One region of the Halomonas sp. HL-93 genome, then DNA from elsewhere that is predicted to be linked to it. Evidence: riboswitches for the same ligand, from Rfam matches in the RefSeq annotation. Region 1 holds a riboswitch; each other region holds the start of a gene.
The links. A riboswitch is a leader RNA that binds a small molecule or an ion and turns the genes downstream of it on or off. The one in region 1 is predicted to bind thiamine pyrophosphate.
Positions count from the first base shown of each region.

Region 2: it holds a riboswitch for thiamine pyrophosphate, as region 1 does, so the genes downstream of both, tenA (thiaminase II) here and thiM (hydroxyethylthiazole kinase) in region 1, are expected to answer to the same signal.
Region 3: it holds a riboswitch for thiamine pyrophosphate, as region 1 does, so the genes downstream of both, GA0071314_RS13530 (sodium:solute symporter family transporter) here and thiM (hydroxyethylthiazole kinase) in region 1, are expected to answer to the same signal.

Region 1 covers NZ_LT593974.1:3,771,766-3,777,127, forward strand. The annotation lists gene ampC (class C beta-lactamase) at 1-1,059, shown strand, start outside; gene GA0071314_RS17450 (cupin domain-containing protein) at 1,173-1,853, shown strand; gene GA0071314_RS17455 (DUF6164 family protein) at 1,845-2,207, opposite strand; gene gloA (lactoylglutathione lyase) at 2,209-2,742, opposite strand; gene GA0071314_RS17465 (hypothetical protein) at 3,073-3,417, shown strand; TPP riboswitch at 3,464-3,560, shown strand; gene thiM (hydroxyethylthiazole kinase) at 3,584-4,393, shown strand; gene thiE (thiamine phosphate synthase) at 4,383-4,997, shown strand; gene GA0071314_RS17480 (LysR family transcriptional regulator) at 4,994-5,362, shown strand, end outside.
Region 2 covers NZ_LT593974.1:1,177,218-1,182,579, forward strand. The annotation lists gene GA0071314_RS05275 (hypothetical protein) at 1-121, opposite strand, end outside; gene thiC (phosphomethylpyrimidine synthase ThiC) at 291-2,195, opposite strand; gene tenA (thiaminase II) at 2,227-2,910, opposite strand; TPP riboswitch at 3,001-3,159, opposite strand; gene GA0071314_RS05290 (trypsin-like peptidase domain-containing protein) at 3,386-4,216, shown strand; partial or broken gene GA0071314_RS19735 (transposase) at 4,289-4,438, shown strand; gene GA0071314_RS05295 (IS3 family transposase) at 4,405-5,362, shown strand, end outside.
Region 3 covers NZ_LT593974.1:2,916,069-2,921,430, forward strand. The annotation lists gene GA0071314_RS13525 (diguanylate cyclase domain-containing protein) at 1-693, opposite strand, end outside; gene GA0071314_RS13530 (sodium:solute symporter family transporter) at 741-2,135, opposite strand; TPP riboswitch at 2,125-2,227, opposite strand; gene GA0071314_RS13535 (hypothetical protein) at 2,441-3,133, shown strand; gene GA0071314_RS13540 (CoA-acylating methylmalonate-semialdehyde dehydrogenase) at 3,208-4,707, opposite strand; gene GA0071314_RS13545 (TRAP transporter large permease) at 4,889-5,362, opposite strand, start outside.

The DNA.
Region 1 (5,362 bases):
AACAGCACTATCGAATCCCTGATGGCTGAACATGATATCCCAGGGATGACCGTTGCGCTTAGCATTGATGGCCAACAGCATTATTTTAATTATGGTGTCGCCGACCTGGAAGCACAGACACCGGTGACCGAAGAGACGCTGTTCGAGCTTGGCTCCGTCAGCAAGATATTCACCGCGACGCTGGCGGCCCACGCGCAGTCCAGTGACGCCCTTTCGCTTTCTGACCCGGCCAGCCGCCACCTGCCCACCCTTGAAGGCAGCGCCTTTGATGATATTACGCTGCTGGAACTGGGTACTTACACGGCGGGCGAACTCCCCCTGCAATTTCCGGAAGAGGTACAAAGTGAAGAGTCGATGGTCGACTACTATCGCCAATGGCAGCCGAAATCCGCACCTGGCAGCCACCGGCTCTATTCCAACCCGAGCATAGGGCTTTTCGGTTATCTCGCCGCGCAAAGCCTGGGCAAGCCATTTAATACGCTGATGGAAGAGCGGATATTGACTCCGCTGGGCCTTGATCATAGCTATTACCAGGTTCCTGACGATCAGATGGCGAGCTATGCCTACGGTTATTCGAAAGAGGATGAACCGATCAGGGTGAATCCAGGCGTGTTGGATGCCCAAGCCTACGGGTTGAAATCAACAGCGGCAGACGTGCTGACGTTTGTGGAAGCCAATATGGACAGCGCAGAGCTTGATGAATCACTGAGCCAAGCCATGGAAACCACGCGGACCGGTTACCTTGAGGTCGGTGATATGACCCAAGGGTTGGGCTGGGAAAGCTACGCCTATCCGGTCGCACTTGATGCGCTTGAACAAGGCAATTCGCTTGAGATGATACTCGAAGCCAACCCAGTCAACCGCCTAAGCCCACCGCTGCCCCCCAGGCAAGAGGCACTCTACAACAAGACCGGATCGACCAATGGCTTTGGCGGCTACGTGGCCTTTGTGCCCAGCGAGCAGATCGGTATTGTGATGCTGGCAAACCGCAACTACCCCAATCAGGCGCGCATCGAGGCAGCGCACCATATCTTTACCGCGCTAACCGACGAGCCCTGAGCAATGGCGCTGAGCAATGGCGCTGAGCAAAGGGGCGGAATATGCGAAAGTTGCATTTTTGCGCAGCGATAAGGAGACTAGCACCACTTCCATTGCCTGCAAGAGTCAGCCCCATGCGTTTAAACGCCGACTTTACCCGCTTTGCCTGTGTGACACCGGAAGATTACCGCTGGGTGGCCTCGCCCAGCGCTGGCGTCGAACGGATGATGCTTGACCGTATTGGCGATGAAGTGGCGCGCGCCACGAGCCTTGTTCGCTACGCCCCCAACAGCCAGTTTGACCGCCATATCCACGGTGGCGGTGAAGAGATTTTAGTGCTGGAGGGCGTCTTTGCCGACGAGCATGGCCGCTACGCCGCCGGTAGCTATCTGCGCAACCCTATCGGTACGGGCCATACGCCGCAGATTGGCGATGAAGGCGCGCTGATTCTGGTCAAGCTCCATCAGTTTGACCCTAACGATGAGTTACAACTGGCGGTGCCCGCCCATCGCTTGCCCTGGCAGCCCGACCGCCGACCGGGCATCGCCTATAAAATGTTGCACACGTTTAAACAAGAACGCGTCAGCCTGGAGCACTGGGAGGCAGAGCAAGCCATCAGCTATCCGGTGCTAACCGGTGGGTTGGAGTTTTTCGTTCTGGAAGGTACGTTGAGCGACGGCGACGGTGAATACACAGCGGGTAGCTGGTGCCGTTATCCCAGCGGCATGGCACTGACACTCACTGCCGGAACCGACGGGGTGCAGCTATATCTCAAACGCGGTCACTTGCCGCCCGCTCAGGCCGAATCAGCCTAAAGCGAGAAAGGGCAGCAGCGTTAGCGCAATCAGTATAACGATGGCCACGCCCACCAGCGTGACTTGCACGGGGTGGGCAGTGAAGCGCTGCCATAGAGTTGGCGCATCGCCGCGCGCTAGCGCGTCATGATGTTCCTGCCTGGCGCGCGTCTGGCGCTCGGTTTGGTACTCGGCCAGCAGCGCCTGGGCATCCTCAAGCTGGCGTTTATCACGCAGCCAAATCGCATCGACACCCAGCCGAAAGAAGCCCGCCTGCGTCTCGTAGATGTCCATGCCGTGGGCATCGAGTAACTGACGCACTTCCATTGCCTCTTCGTCGGTTACGTGGCGCAGGCGGAAAAGCAGATGTGCCATACTATTCGCCCTTACCGGCCATCAGGTCCGCTTGGATCACTTCGATCCAGTAGCCATCCGGGTCTTTGACGAAAATCACATCCTTCATTTTGCCCTGATCGGCCCGTTTGACAAACGTCACGTCGTGCTCGTCGAACCATGCCTGTGCGGCGACTAAATCGGGTACGCTAAAGCAAATATGACCAAAGCCTTGCGGTTCGGCGTTGCCATCGTGGTAGGCAAAGTCGTCCTGGTTTTCTGTTCCCCAGTTGTGGGTCAGCTCTAGAAGACCCTTCTGGCTAAACGTCCAGGCGGTGCGCGCCTCGGTCTCTTCTGGTACGTCTTCGCCGCCTTCGAGGTTCGCAAGGAAGTAAAGCGAGAACTGCATTTCCTCGAAATCGAGCCGACGCATCACCTGCATGCCAAACACCCGGGAATAAAACGACAGCGCCTGCTCGGGGTCCTTGACCCGCAACATGGTGTGGTTCAGGCGGAAGCCTTGGGTCTGCCTAGGGGCAGGTATCACTCCTGGATGCTGTTCACCTTGAAACGGCATGCGCTATCTCCTTTGACGTATCGGTTACTTTGTATAAGCCTGCAGAGACTCTGCACAATGTCTCTATTTACCCTTATGACTGCCCAATTTCAGTATCTATCGCTTCATCATGAGGGCAATCTGACAAATTACCAACCCTGGACAAGAGGCCTTATGCCCCGTGAGCTCAATGTACTGAGTGCACCGCCCACCCCGTGCTACCACGCCCCCAAAACCGGCTTCCAACGCGTCTTGTTGTGGAAATCCTATGCAAACGTCCTACGCTTTAATTATGTCGTTATACAAGACGCTAGGTAATGTCTAACTGAGCGCGTCCATCAGGAGCCGGTAATGACCTCGATTGATATGACCCTTGGCGATCACATCACGTTGAAGCAGCTTTCCCAAGCGCTCCGCAACGGTTTTTCGCCAATTGTGGAAGTGGAATCCATGGACGGTATCTATAAAGTCCGTTTTCACCATGCCAACGGTGTCTCCGATTTATCCAATGCCGAAGGACACGTCAGCACTTTCCTGGGCACTGGTGAAATCCGCGATACACTGGGTGAATTAGGCTTAACCCACGGCATCCTGACGTTTGCTGATCAATGCGGCGACGAAATGATTGGCGTTGAGGGAAAAGCCATGACACCTGATGAAATGCTCACCTACGGAACACGCATCTCGTTTCGCTAGATGTCGCTGCCAGGGCTTTACAGACCGGCTCAACCCGAAGATAGTATCAACACGACAGGGGCGCTCGTGACACAACGGGCTGAGACGCACCCTCATAACCTGAACCGGCTAATACCGGCGTAGGGAGTCGTGGCGCGCTTGCCACCTCCCCCGTCGGGAGGATGCTATGACGCTACCCCCACTTGGTGACTCCCTCGCAAAACTTCATGCTAGCACTCCGCTAGTCCATTGCATTACCAACTATGTGGCGATGAACAGCAGCGCCAATGTGTTGCTTGCCGCTGGCGCCTCCCCCGCCATGCTACATGCCCAAGAAGAGGTGGCAGAGTTTACCCAGCTAGCTGGTGCGCTCTCGATTAATATCGGAACCCTTTCAGCTCCTTGGGCCGATGCCATGCTTATCGCCGCAAAGACCGCGAATGCCTGTAGCATCCCTTGGATTCTGGACCCAGTGGCCGTTGGTGCCACCGGCTATCGCCAGACCGTCTGCACAGCACTATTGAACCACCAACCCAGCGTTATTCGCGCCAATGCCTCCGAAATACTTGCGCTCAATGGATTAAACCACCAGGGCCGCGGCGTCGATGCGACCGCCGCTACCGAGGATGCCCTGGCAGCCGCCATGGCTCTAGCCGAGCAGTATCGCTGTGTGGTCGCCATGACCGGGGAGCGGGACGTGATTACCGATGGCGACAAGTGCTACATCATCAACGGCGGCCACCCAATGATGCCCCGAGTTACAACGCTAGGCTGTGGGCTTAGCGCCTTGGTGGCGGCGTTTGTCGCAGCAACCCCCAACGCGCCGCTGGACGCCAGCAGTGCAGCAATGGCGTGCTTTGCCCTGGCCGGTCAACGCGCAGGGGCTATAACTAAGGGGCCGGGAAGTTTTTACGTTGCCTTCTTGGATGCACTGTACCAACTCACCCCGGACGAACTCAGCCAGTTCGCCCAGCGGGAGGTGTCGCATGCCGCTTGATCTGTCGCTCTATTTGGTCACCGATGCAACGCTGTGTCAGCGCCATGGGCTTGAGAACACCGTCCGCGAAGCCGTCAGCGGCGGCGTTAGCATTGTACAACTACGCGATAAGCATGCCAGTGACGCCGACATGATCGACCAGGCACGGCGCTTGAAAGCCGTGCTGGCGGGCAGCGGGGTGCCACTGATTATTAATGACCGCCTCAAGGTGGCGCTGGCAAGCCAGGCGGATGGGCTGCACGTCGGGCAAAGCGATACGGCCGTGCACCAGGCACGCCTGGCAATGGGGCCGGATGCCATACTGGGACTTTCGATCAATACCGTGGAGCAGCTTCAGGCAGTACCCACCGACCTGCTTGATTACGTGGGCATCGGGCCGGTGTTTGCCACGCCTAGCAAACAGGACCACGCCCAGCCCATCGGCTTTGGCGGCCTTGCCTCCCTGGTCAATGCCTGCCCGCTACCCAGCGTGGCCATCGGCGGGCTCAATGCCAGCCACTCAAGCGCCGTGCGGCGCGCCGGTGCCCATGGGCTGGCGGTCATCTCGGCGATCTGCGGTCAGCCTGATCCGCGCCAGGCGGCGCTGGCGTTTAGCGAACAATGAACCATCTAGATGACATCAAGGCTTTCGTCAAAGTCGCTGAGCTGGGTAGCTACACCCGCGCCGCTGAAGCGCTTGATCTCTCACGAACGCGGGTATCTCGACAGGTCATGGCACTGGAAGAAGCGCTGGGCGCCCGATTGATTCAGCGCACCACGCGGCGGCTGCACCTTACCGAGGCCGGCGAGCGTTACCTGGCCCGGGCGCAGGGTATCCTGCTTGCTCTGGAAGAAGCCGCCGCTGAAGTGAGCAGCGGCACCTGTACCGTCAGCGGGTGGCTGCGCATCAACGGCCCCATGAGCTTCGGCACCCGCTACCTCGCGCCACAGGTCGCCCGGTTCATGCAGGCGCACCCCGGCCTCGACGTC
Region 2 (5,362 bases), 1.5 Mb from region 1:
CGGCCGGGATATAACTCAGTGTCGATGCCTCCTTGGCTGACTCTTTATCATCGCTGCAGCCGCTGAGCAGGCCTGCGCTGACCAGGGCCAGGGTAACCGCCAGGGAAAGTTGGGTTTTCATCGTGTACTCATTCCTTGAATAGTTTTGGTTTTAGATGGTTTATTGATCTAATTAATCAGCAAATGATAATAATACACTAAGTTTTCTTTATTACCTTCTCCTTAAGTAAAAAGTGACTCTCGAGATTTGTTAAGACTCAAGAGCCACATTCCATCGCTAGGCCGCTACGTTACACCTCCTGATACAGCTCGCTGCCTTTCTGACGAAACTTCTCCGCCTGCTCTTCCATGCCTTTCATCACCGCTTCCTGATCGCCGTTTAGCCCGTGTTCGTTAGCATAGTCACGCACCTCTTGGCTGATCTTCATGGAGCAGAACTTCGGCCCGCACATGGAGCAGAAGTGGGCTACCTTGGCGGAGTCCTTGGGCAGGGTCTCGTCGTGGTACTCACGGGCGGTGTCCGGGTCCAGGCCCAGGTTGAACTGGTCTTCCCAGCGGAACTCAAACCGCGCCTTGGAAAGCGCATTATCCCGCCGCTGAGCCGCCGGGTGGCCCTTGGCCAAGTCCGCTGCGTGGGCGGCAATCTTGTAGGTGATGATGCCGGTTTTAACGTCGTCTTTATTGGGCAGGCCCAGGTGCTCCTTGGGCGTCACGTAGCAGAGCATCGCACAGCCAAACCAACCGATCATCGCTGCGCCAATGCCCGAGGTAATATGGTCGTAGCCGGGGGCGATATCGGTGACCAGTGGGCCGAGGGTATAGAAGGGCGCCTCGTCGCAGTACTCCAGCTGCTTATCCATGTTCTCTTTCACCAGGTGCATGGGCACGTGGCCGGGGCCTTCGATCATCACCTGCACATCGTGCTTCCAGGCGATATGGGTCAGCTCGCCGAGGGTTTTCAGCTCCGCCATTTGCGCTTCGTCGTTGGCATCCGCCACGGAGCCGGGGCGCAGACCATCGCCCAAGGAGAACGCCACATCGTACTGCTTGCAGATCTCGCAGATGTCTTCGAAGTGGGTGTACAGGAAGCTCTCCTGGTGATGGTACAAACACCACTTGGCCATAATCGAGCCGCCGCGGCTGACTATGCCGGTGACCCGCTTGGCGGTGAGTGGCACATAGCGCAACAGTACGCCCGCGTGAATGGTGAAATAGTCCACGCCCTGTTCCGCCTGCTCAATCAGGGTGTCGCGGAACACTTCCCAGGTAAGGTCTTCGGCCACGCCTTTGACCTTTTCCAGCGCCTGATAGATGGGCACCGTGCCAATGGGCACCGGCGAGTTGCGCAAAATCCACTCGCGGGTTTCGTGGATGTTTTGCCCCGTGGAGAGATCCATGATGGTATCCGCGCCCCAGCGGATGCCCCAGGTCATCTTGTCCACCTCTTCTTCGATAGAAGAAGTCACCGCGGAGTTGCCCAGGTTGCCGTTGATCTTGACCAGGAAGTTGCGGCCAATAATCATCGGCTCGCTTTCCGGGTGGTTGATGTTATTGGGAATAATCGCCCGCCCGCGGGCTACTTCATCGCGCACAAACTCGGGTGTGATCTCTTCTGGTAGGCTGGCGCCAAAGCTCTGACCTTTATGCTGGTGGCCCAGAATGCGCTCCACTTCTTCAGACCCTAACGCCTGGCGGCGCTGGTTTTCGCGAATGGCAATAAACTCCATTTCTGGGGTGATAATGCCCTGTCGCGCGTAATAAAGCTGAGTGACGTTTTTACCCGGCTTGGCCCGCCGTGGAGTGCGGGTTAAATCAAAGCGCAGCTGGGCAAGGGTGGGGTCGTTGGCGCGGCGGTTACCGTACTCGGAGGTGGGGCCGGTGAGAAACTCGGTGTCATCGCGTTCTTCAATCCAGGCCCGGCGTAGGGCGGGTAAGCCTTTGCGTAAATCGTTGTTAGCCTCTGGGTCGGTGTAGGGGCCGGAGGTGTCGTACACCAGCAGCGGCGGGTTCTCTTCATCGATGCCGGTGGTTTTGGTCGGCGACAGTGAAATTTCCCGGAACGGCACGCGAATATCCGGCCGCGAGCCTTCCACGTAAACCTTCCTTGAGCCGGGCAGCGGCGCAATGGCGGCGGCATCGACCTGGGCGGTTTCGGCTAAAAAGTGACTGGTTCTATTGTTGACGGACTTAGTCATTACGGTCTCCATAGGTTGTTGTCGTGCTGCATCAAGCTGTCAGGTCTTGGTCTATCAGCGCTAAGCCCATCTGCCAGAAGTCGATTTCCAGGCGGGTGGCATCGCGGAAAATTTTGCTGAGTTCAGCAAAGCGGGCGGGGGGGACATCGGCTAAGCGGGTATTGAGCCATTCAAGCTCTGCGTGCATGGCGGCCTGAAACTCGTCGCCTTCGTACATGGCGATCCAGGCGTCATAGGGGTTTCGCTCGCCGCGTAAAGTAGATGGCTGGGCGTTTAGCCAGTTGGCGATCTCGCCATAGCCCACCAGGCAGGGGGCCATCGCCACGTGTAAATCCAGCAGGTCGCCACGGTTGCCGGTATCCAATACATAGCGGGTGTAGGCAAGCGTCGCCCTGGCTTCGGGAAGCGCTTCCAATTCCTGTTCGGAAATCCCCCACGCCTGGCAAAAGCCCACGTGCAGACCCAACTCGACATCCACAATGGCTTTCAAGCCTTCATGGGCCTGGCGAAGATCGGCAAGGGTAGGGCTTTTATAGGCCGCCAGCGCGTAGGCACGGGCGAAGTGAATCAAAAACAGGTAGTCCTGCTTCAGGTAGTGGCGAAACGACGCTTCAGGCAGCGTGGCGTTGCCCAACTGGCGCACAAAATCGTGCTCGATATAGGCGCGCCAATCGTTATGGCAGGCGGTGGTGAGATCAGTAAAGCGGTAGCCCATGATGCCTCCGGTAGTAATGATCCGGAAGGCAGGCGGGCGAGATCGAGGAAATGGCGCGGAAGGTGGCGTGCGATCGTAAGAGAGAGCTAGCCATGGCCATCGCTTGATCCCTACGCCGGTACCCGTGCTGCTCGTTATGTTAAGCAGCACATTAGCCGGATCAGGTTCAGCGGGACCAGCGCTCGGCAGCAAAAAATGCTCGCCCTGCGCCATCTCAGCCGGATATCACCGGCACCCCGTCAAGCTGTTCGTTGGTGGAGTGTAGGAGGCGGGTGGGGGAGATGCAAGGGGAGGGAGATGGAGAATCGTTCGGGATACGAATTTTAGGTATACTGCCAAAATTGGCTTTGCTAACAGAAGAATCAATGGGGTAGAGTCGAATTAGGTGGCTGCAAAATCTTAATCAAGGCACCGTCGCGTTCATTAAGGTTTTGCTGCGGGGCGTAGAATCACTGTTAGCTGTACAAGGATGACGATGAGCACATCTACTAAATTAGATAATCCCGAGATTGCGGGGGAAATAAATACAAATTCAATGCGAGTTTTATATATCGAAATGTACTTCGATAATGCAAAACTCTCTTCCGGTACAGCATTCTTTATCAACTCTAAAAAAGGCCCTGTTTTCATAACCAACAGGCACAACATAACTGGGAGACACCAAGAAACAGGAGAGCCTCTTAATAAAAATCTTGGCATTCCCAATAATATTCGATTTCAGATAATTGGCTCTCATGAACCTGTTTGGTATGCATTTGATTTGTATGCTGACAATGAAATGGAGTGCCCTGTATGGGTAGAGCATCCGGAATTTGGAGCTTCAGTTGATGTGGTTGCAGTACCTATATCCGAAATAAGTAATGCCATTCATCACTTCGTTGAAACTAAAGAAGATTGGCATAAGTGGCGCATAGCGGATCAAGTTCATGTATTGGGTTTTCCATTTGGTATGAATGAAAATTTTGCCATTTGGTCAACTGGTTACATTGCCTCAGAACCAGATACAAATTATAAAAAACTCCCTAGTTTCCTAATTGACTGCCGGGCTCGGCCTGGGCAATCTGGATCTTTGGTCATCGCCAGATTTAAAGTAGGCGATATAGTTGATCACAAAGGAAAGCAGTATCAGGCAAAAAAAGAAATGGTACATTTTTTAGGAATATATAGTGGTAGAATCAATTCTGAGTCTGATTTAGGTATCGTCTGGAAAATGGAAATATTGAGAGACTTTCTTGCTGAAATTGAATCGAGAGATGATCTTATTCAAATTAATTGCGCATATAATCGGCTTCGTAATGAGTCTTGAGCAAGCGACATCACCCCCTGATTGAGTAGCGCTACACTTTAGAGTCCGATCCTATGGGTAAGGAGATTGGACATGAAGAAGCGTTTCAGCGAAGAACAGATCATTGGTTTCCTGGGCGAAGCCGAAGCGGGGCTGCCCATCAAAGAGCTATGCCGTCGGCACGGTTTCTCAGAAGCCAGTTACTATCTATGGCGGAGCAAGTTTGGCGGCATGAGCGTCCCCGATGCCAAGCGACTCAAAGAACTCGAAGCCGAAAATGGACGCTTGAAAAAGCTGCTCGCAGAGTCGCTACTGGAAATGGAGGTCACTCGCGAGGCGCTGAGAAAAAAGTGGTGAGCGCCCCGGCACGCCGAGACGTGGTGCGCTTTATGGTGTCACGTGGCCTGAGTGAGCGCAGAGCGCTCCGTGTCATTCGTATGAGTGCCAGTGCATTGCGCTACCAGCCGGCCCCTGACCGCAATGAGACATTGCGTGAACGCATTGTTGCCTTGGCACACCGGCATCGCCGCTATGGCGCTGGCATGATCTACCTGAAGCTGCGTCAGGCCGGAGAACCGGTCAATCACAAGCGTGTTGAGCGTCTGTATGCGGAAGCTCGCTTGCAGGTGAAGCGTCGCAAGCGCAAGAAGGTTCCCATGTCTGAGCGAAAGCCACTTGGTCGCCCTGGGGCTGCCAATCAGGTCTGGTCAATGGATTTTGTGTTTGACCGGACGGCAGACGGACGAGTGATAAAGAGCCTCACGGTTGTCGATGACGCCACCCATGAAGCCGTGGCGATCGTGCCTGAACGTGCCATTAGCGGACTGTTTTTAACACGTATTCTGGATCACCTGGCCCTACAACGTGGCCTACCGAGCGCCATTCGTACGGATAATGGAAAGGAGTTCTGTGGGCGCGCCATGCTGTCATGGGCGCATCTACGTGGCGTTGCCCTGTTTTTAATCGAACCTGGAAAACCCAACCAAAACGCCTACATCGAATCGTTCAATGGGCGCTTTCGAGATGAATGCCTAAATGAGCATTGGTTCACCAGCCTTCAACACGCCCAGGCTGTCATCGAGGCATGGCGGCGGGAGTACAACGAAGAAAGACCGAAGAAGAGTCTTGGAGGGCTGACACCGTCAGCCTATGCCGAGCAACTGGTGG
Region 3 (5,362 bases), 860 kb from region 1:
TTTACGCGACCAACCAAACATCGTCGCTGCGGCGCGATTCCAATCTAAAACAATATCGTTGTCATCAATACTGACGTAGGCATCATAGGCCGACTCGATCACCAGATTCAGCTCTCGAGTGCGTCGTTCAATCTGGTTTTCGAGATCAAGGTGCAGTGCTTCAAGCGAGGCCTGCGACGCCTCCCGGCGGTGCTTTTCAAATAAGAACCGTTCGCGCAGGTGGATTTCGTCGGTAACAATCGCCCCCAGGTCTTTCAAGGCGTCGAGCTGGGCTTCGCTAAGTCGTCGCGGCCGGGTATCCACGGCACACAGCGACCCTAGTGCCAGACCCTTTGACGTACGTAGCGGGATGCCCGCGTAAAAACGTACGCCATCGGCTTGCGTCACCAGCGGATTATCAGCAAAGCGCGGGTCTTCACGGGTATCTTCAACCACCAGCGGTACGGTTTCCGCAATCGTGTAAGCGCAAAATGCCACGTCGCGGGAGGTTTCACTAAGTTCTGTTCCTACCCGCGATTTAATCCATTGGCGTTTCGCGTCAATCAGCGTGACGGTCGAGGTAGGCACATTCAGTAACTGGGTAACCAGCCGCGTCACCCGATCAAACGCGGGTTCTTCCGGCGTATCCAGCAGCGCCAATTCGTAAAGGGCTGCCAGACGAGCCTCTTCATCGGGCAGAATAGGGAAGTTCATTGACTGTCACCCATGATGGTAGACGGTAGCCTACCATCATAACGTGATCAGCCATGCTTTGCCCAAGGCGCACGGTTACCGGCCACCTTTGCCCAACTGACGCTTACCAATGAGGAAGCCAATAGCGCCCCCAAAAAAGGCCCAAGCGTAGGAATGCCATTGGGGAAAGTGGCAGCTAGCAGCCCTGCTTCCAAGCTACTGGTCGTGACCCAGCCGGGTAAAACGGCGCCTAATAATCCAGCGATGCCGCCGCCGATAGCGGCGGCAGTTGTCATACGCTGCCATAGCCCCAGCAGTACCGGCACGACAATCGCGGCGCACAGTAGGTCGGCGACTAAAAACAGCCGCAGTACCGAGAGCCCTTGTAGTGCGATGATAACCACCGGCACCATCAAGGCAACGGTCAGCCAACGGGCGGTGGTTAGTGATCTGCCCTGCTGCTGATGCTGAGACACCATCAACGAGGCAATCGCATTTTGCAGCGTATCCACGCTCGATGCCACCAGCGTCACCGCTAGCACGAGAGCCAATAGTGCAAGCCAAGAGGGTGCGTTACCCAGTAAAGCAAAAAACGGCATCGGCGGATCACCCAACTCAACCCCGCTGATCGAGGCAAGCATCCCCAAGCCGCCAATCACCATCACTACGGCGATGGTCATACCGCCACCCAACCACGCACCACGACCAAGACTTTGTGAATCCTGCGCGGCCCATACCCGTTGCCAGTAACCTTGGTGAAACAGATTGGCTGCGGTGACGGCGATCACCAACGTTATCGCCACGCTCAGCGCGTCGCTTAACGGCACCTTTGGCATCGACGACATCGTGGGCATATCGGGCAGGTGTGTGTACGCCACGCTGCTGACGATGAGCAACAAAGCGACCAGCAGCCAAGCTTGCCAGCGATCGGTGGCAAGGCTTGCCCGCAGTCCTCCGAGCACGGTATAGGCAAGCGTACTCAAGGCAACGCCAAGTACCACCAGGGCGGGCGGCACATCGGAAAGCAAAGCGGTAATCGCGCCAATGGCCGTCAGCTCTGCGGCTAAAAAGCAGGCCATATAGGCCACTGAGACCAGCGAAACCCAGCGCCGCACGTTTGTACCAAAGCATGCCTGGGCGAACTCAGCGATGCTTCTGCCTTCCGGCAACGCCCGGCGAATAGCGGGTCCATAAAGGCCTAATACGATAAACGGCAGCGCCGAACCGAGGGCATAACCGGTCAGCGCCACAGGCCCCACAAACGCACCGATTTCCGGCGGCGCAAACAGAATCCACGCCCCCATGCCGGACGCGAGAAACGACAGCCCAAGAGATGCCCCGGACTGTGAATTACGTGCCGTGATATAGTCATCGACCGTGCCATCGGCCCAGCGCGCGCGCAGACCAAGCAGGATAAAACCACCGAGTGCCGCGGCTAGCACGGCTGATGTTAGGTAAGACATGTCGCACTTCCTCCGCCGGTATGATCCGGATCAGGTTCCAGGGTAAACGCTAAGCGCACTCTCAGCCCTTGGGGGCTCCCCTGGCGACAATGAGTGAAAGAATTATCTAAACGGACGCTATCCTCAACGATAAACGCGTCAGCGTAAAGCACCATGAGTATGCCATAACGCGCAGGCAAACGGCGTTTCACGTCACAAGGTCTTTCAATCTTGACAACCGCTCGCCATACTCAGTAAGTAACCCAATAACATGATAAAGACCGTGCGCCAATCGCGAAACGGTTCGCTAGAGAAGGGAAACGTTTATGCGCTACACAGAAGCCAAGGAACATACGCCGGGCAGGCTACACGAACTGTTTGCAGACCCTTACAAGGCGTTTGAAAACGATACCGACGAACGACAGCTACACCTTCACATTATGCTGTATTTGCTGTTGGCACGCCCCATGGCGCGCGGCTTGATGACGCTACGCGTCATTCATGGCTGGGAAAACGGCAGCTTCGAGCCGGAGGATTTACAGCATGTGGACTATGCCATTCATAACGTCGCCGACTTCAAACGCGTGGTAAACGACTTTCAGCAAGCCTCCAAAACTAACGCTGCATTTCCCACCGATAACGACGCCCTGCTGGCGTCCCCGCTTAGCGATGCGATCGCCAATGCTGAGGCGGATGGCCAAACATTAAACGAAGAGACGCGCACGATTCCAGCGCGCTGGCCCGCCTTCGAAGGCGGTTTAGCACTCTATACGCTGTTTAAAATGTACCACCGTTTAGTATACGGCGAGGACGAAGCGTATCGCTGCGCGCAATGCTACACACCTTACGGACTGCGCGAGATTCACGAGTTTCATCTTGAAGAGGGAGAATTTGCGCTATTGGTGCCGACTGGCAAGCACTTTATCGAAGAGCCGTCATTACTGGTTCTGCACGAAAGTCAGCTTGATCCCATTGAGCAACTGCTGGAAGAAAGCCTGCCGTTGTTTCACGATTTCTAGCCGTTGCCTGAGGTTTAAGACTCACACTGCCTCCTTCCCCTCAGCTAAAGCAGAGGGGAAGGAGGCAAGTGACGTTAGCTAAGTGAAATCGTGCTGTTAATACCGCTGGAGACATTCTCCGGTTCGAACCAGCGTGCGGTCACGGTTTTAGTTTGTGTCCAGAAGGCAATCGCCTGCTTGCCGTTCGGCCCCAGGTCACCCAACTTCGACCCACGCGAGCCGGTAAAGCTGAAATAGGCGACCGGCACGGGAATCGGCACGTTAATACCAATTTGTCCTACGTCGATATCGGTTTCAAAGCGCCGCGCGACCCAGCCGGAGTTGGTAAAGATTGAGGTACCGTTGCCGTTGGGGTTGCCGTTGATGAACGCGATGGCGTCGTCCAGGGTTTCCACGCTCACCACGCAGAGCACTGGCCCAAAGATTTCCTCGCGGTAGACGGTCATCTCTGCGGTCACGTCGGCAAACAGTGTCGGCCCTACGAAATTACCCTCCGGATAGCCGTCCACAGAACAGCCTCGACCGTCGACCATTAACTTGGCGCCTTCTTTTTCTCCTGCGGTAATTAACCGCTCGACCCGCTCTTTGGCTTGGGGAGATACCAGCGGCCCCAAATCCGCATCGCGCTGGGTACCGGGGCCAACTTTCATACTGCGGGCACCATCGACAATGTCATTCAGCCATTCGCGGGCTTCACCCACCAATACCACCACTGAGTTGGCCATACAGCGCTGCCCGGCGGCACCAAAAGCAGAGCCCAGCAGGCTATCAATCGCCTGGCTGCGGTTGGCATCAGGCATCACCACGCAATGGTTCTTAGCGCCCATCATCGCCTGCATGCGTTTACCCGCCGCGGCAGCGCGGTTGTAAAGCAGCGAGCCTACATGGGTCGAACCGATGAACGACAACGCCTTGATATCCTGGTGATCGGCAATCTGATTGGCCACCTCAGGGCCACCATGGACCACGTTTAATACGCCTGCTGGAATGCCCGCTTCATGAGCAAGCTCAACCAGGCGCATGGTCGAGCTTGGGTCCTGCTCAGAGGGCTTCAGTACAAAGGTATTGCCGGTAGCAATCGCCAGTGGGAACATAAAGCAGGGCAGCATAATCGGGAAGTTAAACGCAGTAATGCCCGCCCCGACGCCCAGCGGCTGGTGCATGGTATACACATCGACTTCGTTAGCAGCGTTTTCAGCCAACTCACCAAGCTGTAGCGACGTGATTGAGCAGGCGTGTTCAACCACCTCTAGCCCGCGCCCAACCTCGCCTTCGGCGTCCGGCAGGGTTTTGCCGTGCTCCTCGGTAATCAGCGCCGCCAGTTCGGGCGTGTGCTCGCGAATCAGCGCCTGTAGCTTGAGCATGATGCGCATGCGTTTGCCCAGCGGCACTTTACGCCATTCTTTGAACGCCGTTTTGGCGCTGGCAACTGCACGCTCGACTTCCTCGGCAGTGCAGAAAGGCACACGGGCCACGACTTCCTGGGTGGCCGGATTCACCACATCGCGCCACTCCTGGCTTTGAGAGGTGACCGGCTGACCATCGATATACATGGGGATTTCGCGAACGGACATAGCATAGCTCCTGTTATCATTGTGTTGGCAAGTTAACGTAAACGTCAATTTCACATGCCTTGAGTAAACAGAAACTATCGCGCGGCGTCAATTAGCCTTTCCACCTTGCCATGCCAATGGCCATACTGCGCGGACATCCACCTGCGTAATAGCGTGTGGCCACACCTTTCATTGCCGAAGATTAACGGTTAATTAACCCGTTGGTTAGCCACGGCAGCCACGCCAACAGCACCAGCGTTACTAATGTCGCCAGCAAAAACGGCAGCAGTGCGCGGAAGATTTTTAGTGGCGGCGCGCCAGTCATCGAAGAGGCAATAAACAGCCCCGCCCCAACGGGCGGGGTTAACAGCCCCATCACCAGCGTTAAGCAGACCACAACGCCAAATTGATAAGGGCTGATAGCGAACTGGTTTTCTGCAATGGGCATTAGAATGGGCACCACTAGAATCAACGCGGCGATACCGTCAATCACCATTCCCACCAACAGCAGTGCACCGATAACTAATAGCAAAAAGACAAACGGGTCGTGGGTTAGGGCCGCAATCCATGCAGCGGCCATCTGCGGCAGTCGTTCATAAACCACCACCCAGCCAAACACCCCCGCCGCTGCAATCAGTATAATCACCAGTCCCGCGTTAATCGCCGTACGCTTTAG